Alicycliphilus denitrificans K601: one gene and its partners. Each later gene encodes a partner of the first gene's protein in a complex. Links are inferred from orthologs where the notes say so. Each region holds a gene or a part of one and is shown on either strand. Other genes may lie near its edges.

Region 1 (4,870 bases):
AAGGACGCCGGCAAGATCCAACGCTTCATCGCCGCCGTGCGCGCGGCGGATGCGGCACCAGCTTCCATCTCCTGAATGTTCGAATACCACCAACCCGATGCATCGGGCCACTTCGGCCCCTATGGCGGCAGCTTCGCCAGCGAGACCCTGACCCATGCGCTGACCGAGCTGCGAGAGGCCTATGCGCGCTACCAGCACGATCCGGCGTTCCTCGCCGAATTCCAGTACGAGCTGGCCCATTTCGTGGGCCGGCCCTCACCCGTCTACCACGCCGCGCGCATGTCGCGCGAGATGGGCGGCGCGCAGATCTACCTCAAGCGCGAGGACCTCAACCACACCGGCGCGCACAAGATCAACAACGTGATCGGCCAGGCCATGCTCGCGCGCCGCATGGGCAAGCCGCGCATCATCGCCGAGACCGGCGCGGGCCAGCATGGCGTGGCCACGGCCACGATCTGCGCGCGCTACGGCCTGCAGTGCGTGGTCTACATGGGCGCCGAGGACGTCAAGCGCCAGAGCCCCAACGTCTACCGCATGAAGCTGCTGGGCGCCACCGTGGTGCCCGTCGAATCCGGCAGCCGCACGCTCAAGGACGCGCTCAACGAGGCCATGCGCGACTGGGTGGCCAACGTGGACGACACCTTCTACATCATCGGCACCGTGGCCGGCCCGCACCCCTACCCGGTGATGGTGCGCGACTTCCAGAGCGTGATCGGCAAGGAATGCCTCGAACAGATGCCCGCCATGCTGGCCGAGCAGAAAATAGCCGCAGAGCAGCCCGACGCCGTGGTCGCCTGCGTGGGCGGCGGCAGCAACGCCATGGGCATCTTCCACCCCTACATCCCGTTCGAGAACACGCGCCTGATCGGCGTGGAGGCCGCGGGCGAGGGCCTGGACAGCGGCAAGCACTCCGCCAGCCTGCAGCGCGGCAGCAGCGGCGTGCTGCACGGCAACCGCACCTACATCCTGCAGGACGAGAACGGCCAGATCACCGAGACGCACAGCATCAGCGCCGGCCTGGACTACCCCGGCGTGGGCCCCGAGCATGCCTGGCTGCAGGAGATCGGCCGCGCCGAATACGTGGGCATCACCGACAAGGAGGCGCTCGACGCCTTCCACTACCTGTGCCGCACCGAAGGCATCATCCCGGCGCTCGAATCCAGCCACGCCGTGGCCCATGCGATGAAGCTCGCCAAGACCATGACGCCCCAGCAATCCATCCTCGTGAACCTCTCCGGCCGCGGCGACAAGGACATCGGCACCGTGGCCGACCTGTCGGGCGCGGACTTCTACGACCGCCCCAGCATGCGCGGCCACACCGTCAAGGGAGGGCCCGCCGCATGAGCCGCATCGCTGACACCTTCGCCGCCCTGCAGGAAAAGGGTCGCAAGGCGCTCATCCCCTACGTGACGGCGGGCTTCCCGTTCGCCGACATCACGCCCGCGCTCATGCACGGCATGGTGGAGGCCGGCGCCGACGTGATCGAGCTCGGCGTGCCCTTCTCCGACCCCATGGCCGACGGCCCGGTGATCCAGAAGGCGGGCGAGAAGGCCCTGTCCCTGGGCATCGGCATGCCGCAGGTGCTGGAGATGGTGCGCAGTTTCCGCCAGCGCAACCAGACCACGCCCGTGGTGCTCATGGGCTACGCCAACCCGGTGGAGCGCTACGACCAGCGCCACGGCAAGGGCGCGTTCGCCCGCGATGCCGGCGCGGCCGGCGTGGACGGCGTGCTCGTCGTGGACTACCCGCCCGAGGAATGCGAGCAGTTCGCCGCCGACCTGCGCGCACACGGCATCGATCTGATCTTCCTGCTCGCCCCCACCTCCACGCCCGAGCGCATGCAGCAGGTGGCGCGCGTGGCCAGCGGCTACGTGTACTACGTCTCGCTCAAGGGCGTGACGGGCTCGGGCGCGCTCGACACCGCCGCCGTCGAGTCCATGCTGCCGCGCATCCGCGAGCACGTGAAGATCCCCGTCGGCGTGGGCTTCGGCATCCGCGACGCGGCCACGGCCCAGGCCATCGGCCGCGTGGCCGACGCCGTGGTCATCGGCAGCCGCATCATCCAGCTCATCGAGGACCAGCCGCACGAGAAGGTGGTCGGCATCACCGTGGACTTCCTGCGCGGCATCCGCAAGGCGCTCGACGCATAATCACCGCCCTCAAGCAAGAGGAAACCCTATGTCCTGGCTCGAAAAACTCCTGCCCGCCAAAATCCAGCAGACCAACCCCACCGAGCGCCGCCAGATGCCCGAGGGCCTGTGGGTCAAGTGTCCCAGCTGCGACAACGTGCTCTACAAGACCGACCTGGAGCACAACCAGAACGTCTGCCCGCAATGCGGCCACCACCACCGCATCGGCGCGCGCGCGCGGCTCAACGCCTTCCTGGACGGCGAGGGCCGCTACGAGATCGGCCAGGAGGTTCTGCCCGTGGACGCCCTCAAGTTCAAGGACAGCCGCAAGTACCCCGAGCGCCTGAAGGAGGCGCTGGAAAACACCGGCGAGACCGACGCGCTCATCGTCATGGGCGGCGCCGTCAAGAGCATCAACGTGGTGGCCGCCTGCTTCGAGTTCGACTTCATGGGCGGCTCCATGGGCTCCGTGGTAGGCGAGCGCTTCGTGCGCGGCGTGGAGACCGCCATCGAGCAAAAGGTGCCCTTCATCTGCTTCACCGCCACCGGCGGCGCGCGCATGCAGGAAGGCCTGCTGTCCCTGATGCAGATGGCCAAGACCAACGCCGCGCTCACGCGCCTGGCCAAGAAGGGCCTGCCCTACATCAGCGTGCTCACCGACCCGACCATGGGCGGCGTCTCGGCCGGCTTCGCCTTCGTGGGCGACATCGTGATCGCCGAGCCCAAGGCCCTGATCGGCTTCGCCGGCCCGCGCGTGATCGAATCCACCGTGCGCGTGACCCTGCCCGAGGGCTTCCAGCGCGCCGAGTTCCTGCAAACCAAGGGCGCCGTGGACTTCATCTGCGACCGGCGCGAGCTGCGCCAGACGGTGGCGCAATGCCTGTCCATGCTGCAGCGCCTGCCGGCGGACGCGGTGGCCTGACGGCGGAAAAGCTATTCAAACGATAGCTGCCAGCGCCCTATAGAAGGGCGCTGGAGGCGTTTTCCGTATAAATCCATCACATCATCACGCTGGCCTGCAGATGGCCCAGCACGATGGACAGAACCTGCAGCAACACCAGCAGCACCAGCGGCGACAGGTCGATGCCGCCCACCAGCGGCAGCACGCGCCGCACGGGGCGCAGGAGCGGCTCGCACAGGCGCGCGATCACGTCGCCTAGAGCTGAGCGCGTCTGCACCCACGAGAGCACGGCATAGACGATCAGCAGCCCCATCAGGCCCGACACGGCCACGTGCGCCAGGCTGAAGACGGCCACCCACGGCAGCCAGGCCAGCCCCACGCCGGCGCCCAGCAGCAGCCACAGCAGCAGGTATTGCACCAGCTGCAGCAGGAACGCCGCCACCAGGCTCGACAGATCCCAGCGTCCCGCGGCCGGCACCAGCTTGCGCAGCGGCAGCACCAGCCAGTCGCTGAGCGCGAACACCAGCCGCCCCACGGGGTTGGCGAACGAGACACGCTGCCACTGCATGTACAGGCGCAGCAGGCAGGCGCCGGTCAGCAGGCCGCTGGCGACTTCGAGAAGGAAAGAAAGGATCTGGAACAGCATGGAAGGCAGCAAAAGGACGCCCGCCACGGGCGCGGCACGGCGCCGGGGACGGCGCAGCATGGGATGATAGCGGTGCCGCCACCGCGCCCCGCCATGCCCCAGCCGCTGACACTGACTTCACTGCCGCTGTTTCCGCTCGACACCGTGCTGTTTCCCGGTGGCGTGCTGGCGCTGCGCGTGTTCGAGGTGCGCTACCTGGACATGGTGCGCAAATGCCGGCACGCGGGCGCCCCGTTCGGCGTGGTCGCGCTCACCGCCGGGCACGAGGTGCGCCGCGCCGGCGCGCCCGCGGAACAATTCCACGACATGGGCACTCTGGCCGCCATCGAGCAAATGCAGGCGCCGCAGCCCGGGCTGATCACCCTGCAGTGCCGAGGCGCCGCGCGCTTTCGCATCACCCACCGCAGCCACCTTCCGCACGGGCTGTGGGTGGCGGACGTGGAGCAGCTGCCCGGCGACCCGCATGTACCGGTGCCCGACGACCTGCAGCGCACGGCCCGCGTGCTGGCGCAGGTGCTGGCCTCGCTGCACGCGCGCGAGGCGGGGGCCGGACCGCACGCCGTCCCCACGCCGGAGCAACTGCAGGACTGCGGCTGGGTAGCCAACCGCTGGTGCGAGCTGCTGCCCCTGCCCGCAGACCGCAAGCAGCGCCTGATGACGCTGGACAACCCGCTCGTGCGCCTGGAGCTGGTGGGCGACATGCTCGAGCGCATGGGAATCTTCCTGTAGACAGAGACATCGCCGGACCAAAGGAATACCGCACGCATGCTGATGCAAGCACTGACCTGGCCGCGCTCCATCAAGCGGCTGGTCGTCGTCACACTGGACCTGGGCCTGGGGCTGCTGGCGATGTGGCTGGCCTTCTCGCTGCGGCTGGACACCCTGCACTGGCCCGAGGGGCTGCAATGGCTGGTCTACCTGCTCGGGCCGGCCATGGCCTTCCCCGTCTTCGTCCACATGGGCCTGTACCGCGCCATCTTCCGCTACAACGGCATCGCCGCGCTGCTGACCACCGGCCGCGCCGTTACCACCTATGGCGCGCTGCTGCTGGCGCTGCTGCTCCTGGCCAAGTGGGAGGGCGTGCCGCGCAGCGTGGGCATTCTGCAGCCCCTGATCCTGCTGCTGCTCATAGGCACGAGCCGCGCGCTGGGCTGGTTCTGGCTCTCGGGCCAGACACGCAATGCGCGCCACCGC
Region 2 (3,943 bases), 2.6 Mb from region 1 along the record:
CCAACGTGCAGAAATTCCTGCAGCGCGTGCCGCTGGACTTTCCCGTCGCATTAGGGGGACTGGGCGGCACCGAGTTGTCGCGCAGCCTGGGCAATGACAAGGGCGGGTTGCCGTTTACGGTGATGTTTGCCGCAGATGGCAGCATTTCGAAGCGTAAAATAGGGCAGTTAACGGCGCAGGACCTGCAGAACTGGTCCAAGAGTCTGTAGAGATTGCGTCTCCTTAATGGAGATGGTGGCTTTTTGGGCTCGTTTCGGCGAAATAGTCTGAAATTAAGGTAAATTCGCCCCCCATTCCGTTTCTAGCCGTTGGAGCTCCCATGGATTTGCGAAAACTCAAGACCCTCATCGATCTGGTCTCCGAGTCGAATGTTTCCGAACTCGAGATCACCGAAGCCGAGGGCAAGGTCCGCATCGTCAAGAGCAGCGGAGCCGTCGTGCAGCAGTTTGTCGCCGCTCCCGTTCAGGCCGCCCCTGCCGCCGCGGCGCCCGCGGCCGCCGCCCCCGTGGCCGAACTGCCCGCGCCGGCCGCCGCCGCGCCCACAGGGCATGTCGTCAAGTCGCCCATGGTGGGCACGTTCTACCGCGCGTCCAGCCCCGGCGCCAAGCCCTTCGTCGAGGTGGGCAGCCAGGTCAAGGAGGGCGAGACGATCTGCATCATCGAGGCCATGAAGATCCTGAACGAAATCGAGGCCGACAAGTCGGGCACCGTCACGCGCATCCTTGGCGAGAACGGCCAGGCCGTCGAATACGGCCAACCGCTGTTCGTGATCGAATGAAGCGGGCCCGCGCTCATGTTTAAGAAAATTCTGGTTGCGAACCGAGGGGAGATAGCCCTGCGGATCCAGCGCGCCTGCCACGAACTGGGCATCAAGGCGGTGATGGTCTATTCCGAGGCCGACCGCGACGCCAAGTACGTCAAGCTGGCCGAAGAGGCCGTGTGCATCGGCCCGGCGCCGTCGCCCCTGTCGTACCTCAACATGCCGGCCATCATCTCGGCGGCCGAGGTCACCGACGCCGAGGCCATCCACCCGGGCTACGGCTTCCTGTCCGAGAACGCCGACTTCGCCGAGCGCGTGGAAAAGAGCGGCTTCCAGTTCATAGGCCCCACGCCCGAGTCCATCCGCATGATGGGCGACAAGGTGTCCGCCAAGCAGGCCATGATCCGCGCCGGCGTGCCCTGCGTGCCGGGCTCCGACGGCGAGCTGCCCGACGACCCGGTGCAGATCCGCCGCATCGCCAAGACCATCGGCTACCCCGTCATCATCAAGGCCGCCGGCGGCGGCGGCGGGCGCGGCATGCGCGTGGTTCACACCGAGGCCGCCCTCGTCAACGCCGTGCAGATGACCAAGGCCGAGGCCCAGGCCGCCTTCGGCAACCCGGCCGTGTATATGGAGAAATTCCTCCAGAACCCGCGCCACATCGAGATCCAGGTCCTGGCCGACAAGTACCGCAACGCCGTCTACCTGGGCGAGCGCGACTGCTCCATGCAGCGGCGCCACCAGAAGGTGATCGAGGAGGCGCCTGCGCCGGGCATCCCGCGCAAGCTCATCGAGAAGATCGGCGAGCGCTGTGTCGCCGCCTGCAAGAAGATCGGCTACCGCGGCGCCGGCACGTTCGAGTTCCTGTACGAGAACGGCGAGTTCTACTTCATCGAGATGAACACCCGCGTGCAGGTGGAGCACCCGGTCACCGAATGGATCACGGGCGTGGACATCGTGCGCACGCAGATCATGGTGGCCGCGGGCGAGAAGTTGCCGTTCACCCAGCGCCAGATCCAGATCCACGGCCACGCCATCGAATGCCGCGTGAATGCCGAGGACCCCTACAAGTTCATCCCCTCGCCAGGCCGCATCACCATGTGGCATGCGCCGGGCGGCCCGGGCGTGCGCGTGGACTCCCACGCCTACACGAACTACTACGTGCCGCCGAACTACGACTCCATGATCGGCAAGATCATCGTGCATGGCGACACGCGCGAGCAGGCGCTGGCGCGCATGCGCACGGCGCTCTCCGAGACGGTGATAGAGGGCATCAACACCAACATAGCGCTGCACCGCGAACTGCTGGTGGACGCCAATTTCGTCGCCGGCGGCACCAACATCCATTACCTGGAAGAGTGGCTGGCGCAGCGCAAGCGCTGACGGGCCGGAGTAGCGCAAGGCACCGGGATGCTGGCATCCGGTAACGGATGCCAGCATTTTTTCCATTGACAGCACGACACCGAGGTGCCCCCATGTTTGAGCTGAGCCTGCTATGCCCTGAAGGCCGGGTGGAGACCCTGAGCGATGCGTTCGATGCGCTCGAGGCGCTGAGCGTGTCGGTCGAGGATGCCGATGCCCAAACCGATGCCGAGCAGGCGCTGTTCGGCGAGCCGGGCATGCCCGCGCCGCGTGAAGGCTGGCAGCGCAGCCGCATCACCGCGCTGTTCCCCACGCGGCAGGCGGCCGACGAGGCCGTGCGGCTGCTGCAGGCGCAGGACTTCTTCGAAGGCTGCAGCGTGCTGGGTATTGCCACTGTGCAGGAACAGGACTGGGTGCGCCTCACCCAGTCGCAGTTCGAACCGGTGGAGATCACGCCGGACTTCTGGATCGTGCCGACCTGGCACGAGCTGCCGGCCGCGGCGCGGCGCAGCATCCGCCTCGACCCGGGGCTGGCGTTCGGCACCGGGACCCACCCCACCACGCGCATGTGCCTGCGCTGGATTGCGCGCCAGGGCGTCGAGAACGGCGCCAAGGCGCTCGGCCGCGTGCTCGACTACGGCTGCGGCTCGGGCATCCTGGCCATAGGCGCGGCCAAGTTCGGCGCCTTGGACATCGATGCCGTGGACATCGATCCCGCGGCCGTGGAGGCCACGCGCCAGAATGCGCTGGCCAATGGTGTGTACCTGAACGCCGGCCTGCCGGAACAGGCGCAGGGGCAGTATCAGACCGTGCTTGCCAACATTCTGGCCACGCCGCTCAAGGTCCTGGCGCCCCTGCTGTGTGCCCATGTGGCGGAGGGGGGGCATCTGGTGCTGGCGGGCATTCTGGAGCGCCAGGCCCAGGAACTGACGCAGGCCTATGCGCCGTGGCTGAGCCTGCAGGTGGCCGATAGCGAGGACGGCTGGATCCTGATGACCGCGCGCCGCTGAGCGGCGTTCGTGCCCCGCGTGGGCCGCGGGCGGGCACCTACAATCCACAGCCGATGAGCCAGATCACCCGCTGCCCTTTCTGCGCAACGACCTTCAAGGTGGTCGCGGACCAGCTGCGGATTTCCGACGGATGGGTGCGCTGCGGGCAGTGCAAGGAGGTGTTCGACGCGTCCGAGCATCTGCTGCAGCCCGAGCCTGCCCAGCTGCTGCCGGAGATGCCGCTGGATGATCCAGGCCTGCCGGACCGGCACGCGGCCGACGCGCCGCAGCCGCAGGACAAGCCGGTCACGACCAGCGGCGGGAGCGAGGAAGTGGCTCCGCTGTCATCGCTGCTCAGGCGCGAGGCCGTGGCCGAAGAGCCCGAGGCCATGCCGGAGGCGGCGATCCAGGGCTACGAACTGCCGGGCGCCACCGTGGACGACTCCGCCTGGCCGCAGGAGCCCGATGCCGGGGTAGAGGCAGCGGAGCAAGGCGATGATCAACAGGAGGCGGAGCCCGCGCCGGACACGCTTGATGCCGAGCCACCCCCTGATGAAGAAGCGCAGGCCGCCGCACCGCCTGAATCCGAGCCGCTGGAGCCATTGCAGCCGCTGGAGCAGGAGTCGGTGCTGGTGGAGGGGACGGCGATCATGCCTGGCGCGGCCCATGAGAGCGATGCGCCGGAAGAGACGGCGGCATCGCCCGTGGCGGAGCCCGGATTCGTGACGGCCGCCCGGCGCAGCGCATTTTGGCGCAGGCCCGCGGTGCGTGGAGCATTGGCCGTGGCGGTCCTGGCGCTGCTCCTGGCGTTGGGCTTGCAGGTCGTGGTCCA
Region 3 (3,815 bases), 1.1 Mb from region 1 along the record:
CCGCGAAGAACTTCGCCGAGGCCGACCGCATCCGCGCCGACCTGCTGGCCCAGGGTATCGTGCTCAAGGACTCCGCCGCGGGCACGACCTGGGAGGCGGCGCAGTAAATGTATTCAGACTCAAATATGCCTCTGATGCAGGCGGGGTAAGCTGTGGCAGCTATAAAAAAAACAGCAGAAGCAACCCCTCCCGACTATTGGGCCGAGGCCTGCAAGCACCTGACCAAGCGGGATCGCGTGATGCGCCGCCTGATCCCCCAGGTGGGCGACGTGGCGCCGTACCCGCGCGGGGACGCGTTCAGCACGCTGGCGCGCTCCATCGTGGGCCAGCAGGTGTCCGTGGCATCGGCGCAGCGCGTGTGGGACCAGTTCGCCGCGCTGCCGCGCAGCATGACGCCGCGCAGCGTGCTCAAGCTCAAGGTGGACGACATGCGCGCGGCCGGCCTTTCGGCGCGCAAGGTGGAATACCTGGTCGACCTGGCGCTGCACTTCGACAGCGGCCAGCTGCACGTGAAGCAGTGGGGCCAGATGGACGATGCGGCCATCGTCGCCGAGCTGGTGGCCATCCGCGGCATCAGCCGCTGGACGGCCGACATGTTCCTGATCTTCCACCTGGCGCGGCCCAACGTGCTGCCGCTGGACGACACCACCCTGATCCAGGGCATCAGCCGGCATTATTTTTCGGGCGACCCCGTGAGCCGCAGCGACGCGCGCGAGGTCGCCGAGGCCTGGAAGCCCTGGTGCAGCGTGGCGAGTTGGTATATTTGGCGGTCGCTCGCCCCCCTGCCGGTTGACTATTGATAACACGGGAGCAGGGCGGCCGGTTTCGGGCACGCCCCGAGGAGAAACAAGTTGGCAAAAAAGACCTTTCTGGACTTCGAGCAGCCCATTGCCGAGCTGGAATCCAAGATCGAAGAACTGCGGTATGTCCAAAACGAGAGCGCGGTCGATATCTCCGAGGAGATCGATCAGCTCAGCAAGAAAAGCCACCAGCTCACCAAGGACATCTACAGCGACCTGACCCCCTGGCAGATCACGAAGATCGCGCGCCACCCCGAGCGCCCCTACACCATGGACTACGTGAGGGAGATCTTCACGGACTTCGTGGAGCTGCACGGCGACCGCCACTTCGCTGACGACCAGTCCATCGTCGGGGGCCTCGCGCGCTTCAACGGCCACGCCTGCATGGTGCTGGGCCACCAGAAGGGGCGCGACACCAAGGAGCGCGCCGCGCGCAACTTCGGCATGAGCAAGCCCGAGGGCTACCGCAAGGCCCTGCGCCTCATGAAGACGGCCGAGAAGTTCAGGCTGCCCGTGTTCACCTTCGTGGACACGCCCGGCGCCTTCCCCGGCATCGACGCCGAGGAGCGCGGCCAGTCCGAGGCCATCGGCCGCAACATCTACGAGATGGCGCAGCTCGAGGTGCCCATCGTTACCACCGTGATCGGCGAGGGCGGCTCCGGCGGCGCGCTGGCCATCAGCGTGGCCGACCAAGTCATCATGCTGCAGTACTCGATCTACTCCGTCATCAGTCCCGAGGGCTGCGCCTCCATCCTCTGGAAGACCAGCGACAAGGCGCAGGACGCGGCCGACGCCATGGGCATCACGGCGCACCGCCTCAAAGCCCTGGGCCTGGTGGACAAGATCGTCAACGAACCCGTGGGCGGCGCGCACCGCGACCACAAGCAGATGGCCGCCTTCCTCAAGCGCGCGCTGGGCGACGCCTATCGCCAGCTGTCGGACTTGAAGCCCAAGGAACTGCTGGAGCGCCGCTACGAGCGCCTGCAAAGCTACGGCCGCTTCACCGACACCAAGGCCGACAGTCGCTGAACCTCCCCCGGTCTTGACGACGACGGCCCCTCGGGGTCGTCGCGCCTTGTGTGCGACCATCGCGCCCATGACCCAGTCCTTCGACGCCGCCATGCATGCCTTCGCGCCCCGGCTGCCCCTGGCCGTGGGTCTGAGCGGCGGCGCGGACTCGACGGCGCTCCTGCTCGCTTGCGCCGGGCGCTGGCCCGGGCAGGTGCACGCCTTCCACGTGCACCACGGCCTGCAGGCCGCGGCGGACGGGTTCGAGCAGCATTGCGTGGCACTGTGCGCGCGCCTGCAGGTGCCGCTGTCCGTGCGTCGCGTGGATGCGCGCCACGCCAGTGGCCAGAGCCCCGAAGATGCGGCGCGCCAGGCGCGCTACAAGGCTTTCGAGGCCCTGGCGCTCGACAATCAAGCGCGGGCAGCTATCGGAACAATAGCGCTGGCGCAGCATGCCGACGACCAGGTCGAGACCCTGCTGCTGGCCCTGTCGCGCGGCGCCGGCGTGGCCGGCCTGGCCGCCATGCCCGCGCAGTGGGAGCGCGGCGGTCTGCACTGGAGCCGGCCGCTGTTGCGCGTGGCCGGCGCCGACGTGCGCGCCTGGCTGCAGCAGCAGGGCGAGCACTGGGTGGAAGACCCCACCAATGCCGACGAGCGCTACACGCGCAACCGTATCCGCCGCCGGCTGCTGCCCGCGCTGCAGCAGGCCTTCCCGCATTTCCGCGATACCTTTGCGCGCAGCTGCGCGCACGCGGCGCAGGCCAGCGAACTGTTGCAGGAACTGGCCCGGGCAGACCTGGCCGCCGTCGGCCAGCCGCCGCGCATCGCGGCGCTGCGGCTCCTGAGCCGCGCGCGCCAGGCCAACGTGCTGCGCCACTGGCTGCGCAGCGCGCACGGCACCACGCCGGCGAGCGCGCAGCTCGATGCTCTGCTCGACCAGATCGCCGCCTGCGCCACGCGCGGACACCGCATCCACCTCAAGGTGGGCAGCGGCCACGTGGTGCGCGAAGCAGGCGCGCTCGGTTGGTACAATCGACCGGTTTTGGACCTTATTTCCGCACGGGACGGCGGCGCACCAAAACAACCTTCGCAATAGCGCCGCCCATCAGCGTTCCGTCATCGCAGATATTCCATGGCACTGTTCGTTCATAAATACGGCGGCACCTCGATGGGCTCGACCGAGCGCATCCGCAACGTCGCCAAGCGCGTAGCCAAGTGGGCACGGGCCGGCCACCAGGTCGTGGTGGTGCCCAGCGCCATGAGTGGCGAAACCAACCGCCTGCTGGCCCTGGCCAAAGACCTCGCCCCCGCGCGCGCGAGCGCGGCCTTCCACCGCGAGCAGGATATGCTGGCCGCCACCGGCGAGCAGGCATCGTCGGCCCTGCTGGCCATCGCGCTGCAGGCCGAAGGCATGGAGGCGGTGAGCTACGCCGGCTGGCAGGTGCCGATCCGCACCGACAGCAGCTACACCAAGGCGCGCATCGAATCCATAGACGACAAGCGCGTGCGCGCCGACCTGGACGCGGGCAGGGTGGTCATCATCACGGGCTTCCAGGGCATCGACGACGAGGGCAACATCACCACGCTGGGCCGCGGCGGCTCCGACACCTCGGCCGTGGCCGTGGCCGCAGCCATGAAGGCCGACGAATGCCTGATCTACACCGACGTGGACGGCGTCTACACCACCGACCCGCGCGTCGTGTCGCAGGCCAGGCGCCTCAAGAGCGTGAGCTTCGAGGAGATGCTGGAAATGGCCAGCCTGGGCAGCAAGGTGCTGCAGATCCGCTCGGTGGAGTTTGCCGGCAAGTACAAGGTGCCCATGCGCGTGCTCTCCAGCTTCACGCCCTGGGACATCGACATCAACGAAGAGGCCAAATCCGGCACCCTGATCACCTTTGAGGAAGACGAACAAATGGAACAAGCCGTCGTTTCCGGCATCGCTTTCAACCGCGACGAAACCAAGATCTCCGTGCTCGGCGTGCCCGACAAGCCCGGCATCGCCTACCA

The links. The genes of interacting proteins can lie anywhere in the genome.
Region 2: the proteins of accD (region 1) and accC are in contact, whole or in part, in a solved structure (PDB 8UXZ), measured with the Escherichia coli proteins. The link is inferred for Alicycliphilus denitrificans K601 from one-to-one orthologs.
Region 3: the proteins of accD (region 1) and ALIDE2_RS11515 are in contact, whole or in part, in a solved structure (PDB 8UXZ), measured with the Escherichia coli proteins. The link is inferred for Alicycliphilus denitrificans K601 from one-to-one orthologs.

The regions. Positions count from the first base shown.
Region 1 is NC_015422.1:1,357,352-1,362,221, reverse strand. The notes cover bases 1,194-4,114. They hold accD (acetyl-CoA carboxylase, carboxyltransferase subunit beta), read left to right. Parts: upstream 1,194-2,178; coding sequence 2,179-3,051; downstream 3,052-4,114. Other genes in these bases: ALIDE2_RS06465 (LON peptidase substrate-binding domain-containing protein), read left to right, coding at 3,770-4,114; ALIDE2_RS06470 (YggT family protein), read right to left, coding at 3,128-3,676; trpA (tryptophan synthase subunit alpha), read left to right, coding at 1,341-2,150; trpB (tryptophan synthase subunit beta), read left to right, coding at 1,194-1,344. Also shown: ALIDE2_RS06490 (phosphoribosylanthranilate isomerase), read left to right, coding at 1-75; more of trpB, read left to right, coding at 76-1,193; more of ALIDE2_RS06465, read left to right, coding at 4,115-4,405; ALIDE2_RS06460 (polysaccharide biosynthesis protein), read left to right, coding at 4,442-4,870.
Region 2 is NC_015422.1:3,982,583-3,986,525, forward strand. The notes cover bases 1-2,968. They hold accC (acetyl-CoA carboxylase biotin carboxylase subunit), read left to right. Parts: upstream 1-793; coding sequence 794-2,143; downstream 2,144-2,968. Other genes in these bases: ALIDE2_RS18980 (TlpA disulfide reductase family protein), read left to right, coding at 1-209; accB (acetyl-CoA carboxylase biotin carboxyl carrier protein), read left to right, coding at 320-778; prmA (50S ribosomal protein L11 methyltransferase), read left to right, coding at 2,236-2,968. Also shown: more of prmA, read left to right, coding at 2,969-3,132; ALIDE2_RS19000 (zinc-ribbon and DUF3426 domain-containing protein), read left to right, coding at 3,186-3,943. UniProt on the Escherichia coli protein: This protein is a component of the acetyl coenzyme A carboxylase complex; first, biotin carboxylase catalyzes the carboxylation of the carrier protein and then the transcarboxylase transfers the carboxyl group to form malonyl-CoA.
Region 3 is NC_015422.1:2,411,057-2,414,871, forward strand. The notes cover bases 1-2,840. They hold ALIDE2_RS11515 (acetyl-CoA carboxylase carboxyltransferase subunit alpha), read left to right. Parts: upstream 1-851; coding sequence 852-1,829; downstream 1,830-2,840. Other genes in these bases: cysS (cysteine--tRNA ligase), read left to right, coding at 1-107; ALIDE2_RS11510 (DNA-3-methyladenine glycosylase family protein), read left to right, coding at 153-800; tilS (tRNA lysidine(34) synthetase TilS), read left to right, coding at 1,897-2,840. In the rest of the region: more of tilS, read left to right, coding at 2,841-2,904; ALIDE2_RS11525 (aspartate kinase), read left to right, coding at 2,941-3,815. UniProt on the Escherichia coli protein: Component of the acetyl coenzyme A carboxylase (ACC) complex. First, biotin carboxylase catalyzes the carboxylation of biotin on its carrier protein (BCCP) and then the CO(2) group is transferred by the carboxyltransferase to acetyl-CoA to form malonyl-CoA.